One region of the Paenibacillus sp. TAB_01 genome, then DNA from elsewhere that is predicted to be linked to it. Evidence: predicted binding sites of a transcription regulator. Region 1 holds the regulator's gene; the other holds the start of a gene.

What was found. The regulator Rex, encoded in region 1, represses fermentation and respiration genes when NADH is low (regulators of the CRP and FNR family bind a similar motif). The targets are predictions, from matches to a motif close to TTGTGAAATATTTCACAA.
Region 2: the regulator Rex is predicted to act here: its motif matches at 1,465-1,482, upstream of ACHHV8_RS32420 (DUF1641 domain-containing protein).

The regions. Positions count from the first base shown of each region.
Region 1 covers NZ_JBIFNP010000001.1:4,093,734-4,096,945, forward strand. Annotated here, with positions in the region: gene ACHHV8_RS19770 (DUF47 domain-containing protein) at 1-254, shown strand, start outside; gene ACHHV8_RS19775 (inorganic phosphate transporter) at 283-1,284, shown strand; gene ACHHV8_RS19780 (redox-sensing transcriptional repressor Rex) at 1,374-1,994, opposite strand; partial or broken gene dinG (ATP-dependent DNA helicase DinG) at 1,991-3,212, opposite strand, start outside.
Region 2 covers NZ_JBIFNP010000001.1:6,646,839-6,650,050, forward strand. Annotated here, with positions in the region: gene ACHHV8_RS32415 (NAD(P)/FAD-dependent oxidoreductase) at 1-879, opposite strand, end outside; gene ACHHV8_RS32420 (DUF1641 domain-containing protein) at 916-1,347, opposite strand; gene ACHHV8_RS32425 (TetR/AcrR family transcriptional regulator) at 1,945-2,568, shown strand; gene ACHHV8_RS36845 (PEP/pyruvate-binding domain-containing protein) at 2,714-3,212, shown strand, end outside.

The sequences.
Region 1 (3,212 bases):
ACATTCTCGATGCCTTCAAGCTCCTTGCCAAAAAGAAATACATACAAATTACCGAACACACGGTACAAATCAACAGTCTCGAGAATGAAGCGGACCGTCTGATGCGCGAGGGAATTCGGGAAATTTTCACCAATCCGAAGGATCCTTATCATGATTTCAAAATTAAGGAGCTGTATGAAAGGCTGGAGCAAACCACCGACGCCTGTGAAGATGTAGCCAATATATTGGAAAGCGTCGTTTTGCGTTACTCGTAAGCTTTTTTCATACCCGTAGGAGGAAATTATGTTAACCCTATTGCTCATCATTGTTGGACTGGCTCTGCTATTTGATTTCATCAACGGCTTTCACGATACGGCAAACGCTATTGCAACCTCCATTTCCACCCGGGCGCTGACCCCGAAATTCGCTGTTTTTTATGCGGCCATTTTAAATTTCATCGGCGCGGTCTATTCCTCCGGAGTTGCCAAAACAATCGGGGGAAAGGTAGCCAATCCGGCTAACATCGATCATGGTGTAGAAATCGTTATTGCTACGCTGATCACGGCTATCATCTGGAATCTCATTACCTGGTACTACGGCATTCCTTCCTCATCGTCTCATACGCTGATCGGCTCCTTGGCGGGAGCGGTCATTGCCGGAGCCGGATTTAACCAAGTCAACTGGGCCGGATTTAAGGAAATCATTATTATTCTTGTTTTGTCTCCAATCGTTGCTTTTGCAACGGGCTTCGTGTTAATGTGGATCATTCGCCAGCTGATTATTATAAGCGGAAATCATTCCCGGTCCAGGTTGAACCGGTCGTTCCGATTTTTCCAAATTTTCTCCGCCGGCTTGCTTTCCTTATCTCACGGAGGCAACGATGCGCAGAAAGCGATGGGTATTATTGTCTTCGGCCTTGTAGCGCTAGGATATCAAACCGATCTGGACGTACCGCTCTGGGTTAAAGTTTCGGCGGCCATCGCTATGGGGCTTGGAACGTCCATCGGGGGCATGCGGATCATTAAGACGATGAGTAAAAAGCTGATGAAAATCGAGCCGATCAACGGCTTTGCATCCGACTTGAACTCGTCCATCGTCATCCAAGCCTCCACAGCAATGGGCATGCCGTTATCGACGACACACGTCATTTCCTCTTCCATCATCGGTACCGGATCGGTCATGCGGTTTCATGATGTGAAATGGGCAACGGTCACCAAGATGGTCATGACCTGGATTATAACGATTCCGATCAGTATGATACTCGCCTATCTGATTTACAAAATTATTTTTCAGTTCACCTCCTGACAGCACTAAAAATCCCCAACAGAGAAAAGCCTGCACTCCTTTCCCAAGGATGCAGGCTTCTTTTGATACCCTACCGTTCGTTGCGGGCATTAATCGAGATAATAGGCCAAGCTTTGCAGCTCCGTCGTAAAGTCCGCATGGTGGACCCTCATTTCGTTCGGAACCTTGATAATAATCGGGGCAAAGTTAAGAATCGCTTCAACCCCTGCGCTGACAAATTCATTCGCAACATTCTGCGCTTCGTTCGCCGGTACCGTAATAATGCCGATTCTTACGTGCAGTGCGGCGATCGTTTCCTTCAACTCCCTCATCGGCTTCACCTTCAAGTTATTGATGGATTCGCCGATCTTGGATTCATGAGCATCGAATACCGCAACAATTTTCATATTGTCCTTTAAGTAGGCATTATAATTGCAGAGGGCGCGCCCCAGGTTCCCCGCTCCGACCAAAGCCACCGGAATCAGCTTGTCCAGCTTTAAGATCTGACGTATTTTCTCAATCAAGTAGTCGACGTCGTAGCCGATCCCTTTTTTCCCGAATTCCCCGAAATACGCGAGATCCTTCCGGATTTGCGCCGGATTCAGATCGAGCTTCTGCCCGAGATCTTGTGAGGATACCGTATGGACGCTTTTTTTGCTCAATTCGTTCAAAAATCTAAGATATACCGGAAGCCTTCGAACAACCGCTTCTGATATTTTCATTGTTTTCATTCTCCGTTTTCCCCCATCCACTGCTTAATTCGCGGAACCAGCTGATTGGTCGGCATATGCTCGATCTTCGGTCCGGGCAGTGAGTACAAAAAGTATTTCCCGTAAGTCGTATCGATGACCCTCGTGTCATAAATAATGACAATGCCTTTGTCCTTCGCTGTGCGAACAAGCCTGCCGAAGCCCTGCTTGAACCGGATGACCGCTTGCGGAACCGAAAGCTTCATAAACGGGTTCTGATTCAGTTTCTTCAGCTTCTCCGTCTTCGCCTCGACTAACGGATGATTCGGCGGCTGGAAGGGCAGACGAACGATGGCAAGACAGGTTAAGGCGTCACCCGGAATATCGACTCCTTCCCAGAAGCTGCTGGTACCCAAAAGAATGCTGGAGGCGCTGTTCTGAAACAGCCTTGTCAGCTTGCTCCGGTTGCTGCTGTCCACGCCTTGACCGAGAACCTGCATCCCGAAGGGAGCCAGCCGGTCTTTAAGCGAGGCATGAACCAGCTTCAGCATCCGGTTCGAGGTAAACAGCACAAGCATGCGCCCTTTGGTTTCCAGCGCAACCTCCGCCAGCGATTGGGTCAGATGCTCCAGAAACTGCTTCTCACCGGCATTTCCCCGAATGCTCGGGAAATCTCTGGGGATGGCCACCAGCGCCTGCTGCCTGTAGTTAAAAGGGGACGGCAGCTGTACGGTCTTCAGCTTCGGCTCTTCTTCCTTGCTGTCCGTCTCCAAGCCGAGCTGCTCGCAAGTATAATCGAACGACTTCCCTACCGACAAAGTCGCGGAAGTCATAATGATACTGTCCTTCACGTCAAAGAAATGCTGCTGCAACATCGGACTCACGTCGATGGGAACGCAGACCAGCTGGAGCGACTTGCTTTTATTGAATTGTCCCGCTTCGAGCCAGTAAACGTAATTGTCGTCAGGCATGGTCATGAAGTAGTGCAAATTATCGCGGTGACGATAAAGCTCCTTCACGGTGCCCGTTACGTCCGTTAGAATGCCTTGAAGGTCCAGCTCGTCCTGCATCTCCTTCATTTCCGATAACAGCTTGTCCAGCTTCCTCAGCACCTCGCTGGTCAACAGGAAGATGTTATCCTCCAGCACGAGCAGCTTATCCCAGCCCTGAGGCTGGTCTTCCTTCTTAATGCGGTAAACCAGCTGACCGCCTTCCATCTGGGTCGGGTCCGCACGGGAAGCCAGCAGCTGATACAGCAGC
Region 2 (3,212 bases), 2.6 Mb from region 1:
TGCAAGGAAGACGTCAGGGTGTGTCGTGGATTGCAGGGAAGGAAGCACGGTTGCACGGCCGCGGTTAACCTCGATGCCGGAGTTCGCTACAACAGGGTTGCCGGTTACGCCGCCTGTCCATACGAGCGTGTTGCTCTCAATCGAACTGCCGTCTTTCAGCATAACGTTGTTGCCTTTCACTTCCGTAACGGCAACGCCGATAATGATGTTAACGCCGCGTTTCTCCAAGCTGGTTTGCGCGCGTTCGATCATGTCAGGCGAGAAGCCTGTCAAAATGTTAGGACCTGCCTCTACACAGTGCAGGGAGATTTCATTGAAATCCACGCCTTTTTCAAGGCATACGGCTGGAAGCGTATCAACCAGCTCGCCGATCAGCTCGATACCGGAAAGGCCGCCGCCGCCGATAACGATCGTAGCGTCCGCTTTGTTCTTCGATTGCTTGTACGCATCAAGACGAGCGGAGATGTGAGCGCGGATACGGTTCGCATCATCAACCGATTTCAGCGTGAAGCTGTTTTCTTCCAGGCCTGGGATGCCGAAGAACGCCGTGTCGCTGCCGAGTGCGATAACCAGCACATCATAAGTCAATGTCGTGCCGCTTGTCAGCTTCACTTGCTTTTGATCTACCGCAATGTTCTCAACCGAATCGATGCGAAGATCGATGGATTTGCCGCCCAGCAGCTTTTCCAGCGGAAGCGCAACATTGTTCTCGTGTACGTTGCCGGCAGCCAGACGGTGCAGCTCAGTCACGATTTGGTGGGAAGGGATACGGTTTACAACCGTGATTGAAGCTTCTGCAGCCGATAAATGTTTACGTGCGGTCAGTGCAGTCAACAAACCGCCGTAGCCGCCGCCTAAAATCAAAATGTGCTTTGCCATGATGATCCTCCTCTTATTTTAACAATCCGTTCGAAATTAACGTTGGTTTTGGCGCTCCGACATCACATCAAGGTAAGCCTGCGTGAAACGGAACATTTTTTGCATTTGCGGATCCTTCAGCAATTTCAACAAGCCGAACAAACCGATCGTCGCGCTGTCTTTTTGAGCGCGGTCATTGGCTTCGATCGCTGCGGAAGCGATGTCCTTGGCTTTGTCCTGAACTGGTTTTACAAACTCGGCAAATCCATGCTTCATGTCATCGATAAGCACTTTATCCGTTGCGACGGTTTGAGCCAGATCGTATGCTTTGGTCAATACGGTTACCATCTCGGTCAATTTCGGTAAATTTTCTACCAGATCCGTCAGGGACTTTTGAATTTCGGGCTTCATCAGCTGATCAAGCACATCCAGCTCTTTCGCTGCAGTGGCTTCAACGCTAGCCGGTTGTTGTGTTAATGTTTCGGACATGTGAAAACGGCCTCCCTTGATTTAATGAATCCATGTTTTGCTACCGTTAGAGTAATATTCAGTAAGCCTGTTTTATCAATTATCCCACACACTTACGCTGAACATGCTCCACTACCTTTGTGAATTTATTCACAATAAAGTCACAAGTAATAAACGTTCCACTAATTAAATACTGACTTATCTATTGTAAAGCTTTTTTTCAATAACTGCAAAAAAAATTTTATCGATAAACTCGTATTCCTCTTCTTTTTATTCTGTTTTTACCCATTTTTACCGTATTCGCAAGCAATATCGATGGTTTTCTCCTGAATGCAAGGAAACAGCCTGTCTAATGCTAGATTATACCGAAATTTATAAATTTACCCGCATTTTTTAGGCAAATGATCTCGAAGACAACCAGGACGCCGGATGAAAAAAACGCTTCCGATCCATCGCCGGATCGTGTCCGGTTATGCAAACCTCCCTTCTCCCCCGGACCACTTCTCAGCCGCTGCACAATACAGCATCAGCCCATTGACCACGCTGGTCAACAATGCTACAATTCGTTTTGACCAGTGTGGTCAATTTATTTGAAGTCCTCATGAAAGAAGGAACCATATGTTCGAGAAGTTTCAAAGCCTTGAGCTGGAAAAGCAGGAGCTTATTTTGAATGCGGTGATGAAGGAATTTGCCGAGAAGGGCTTTAAGAACGCCTCTACGAATGAAATTGTGACAAGGGCGGGCATTTCCAAAGGGCTGCTTTTTCACTATTTCCATAACAAGAAAGATTTGTACCTGTACGTATACGACTATGTGCTGAATCTGCTGATTCACGAGTTTTTTGACAAAATCGATTGGAACGAACGCGATATTATTGCGCGCTTGAGGCATTGTTCCCGTCTGAAAGTCGACATTATTCAAAGGTATCCCGAGATGTTCGATTTTTCCCTGGCTGCCTTGCAGGAGGACGCTCCCGAGTTAAAGCATGAGCTGCAGCACAAAAACAAGGCGGTATTAACGAGTCATCAGGCTCGCCTGCTGGAAGGAATCGATCCTTCCTTGTTCAGAACGGACGTCGATATTCCGAAGGCACTGCAGATCATTTTGTGGACTCTGGAAGGAATGTCGAACCGCGAGAAGCTGAGAGCGCCGTCGACGATAATGGATGCAGCATATTATGCCCGAATTTTGGAGGAGACCGACACCTATCTGGACCTGCTGCAAAAAAGCTTTTACCGCTGATCAAGCGTCGGCTGAGTCAGAGCAAGCCTCCTTACTCTGCTGCACGAATACCTCCCTTGCGTCATGTGACGGCTCTGCATGAGGCCGGTCTGTCGAATCCCTCGCCAGCTTTGCAAAAGAGGTCAATTGAAAGGAGATGTTCCATGTGGAACATTGTGTCATTCGTTTTCGCGATGTAACGTCGGCTCATCAAGCCTCCGCAGGCGGCAAAGGCGGCATGCTTGCTAGAATGCTTCAGGCAGGCTATCCGGTGCCGGACGGCTTCGTCATCCTCCCTGCGGCCTTTCAGCAGGATGAGCTGGCTCCGGAAGCCTGGGAGCTCGTGGCTGAATCGCTGCGCACCTTGCGCAGGCATCAACCCTCGGCACCGGTTGCGGTCCGATCGTCCGCATTAAGCGAGGATTCGGATGCCGCCTCATTCGCCGGGGAGTTCGAATCCGTACTAAACGTACGGACAGAGGAAGAGGTACGGGAGGCGATTGCCGCTGTACGCCATTCCGGACGATCCGAGAGGGTGCAAGCCTACAGCCGGCATCAAGGCATGACAGAGGCTCACCAGGTCGCCGTCGTTGTGCAGCTGATGGTGCCCGCGGCACTCGCAGGTGTCCTGTTCACGGCAGATCCCATTACCGGAAGCCATGCGC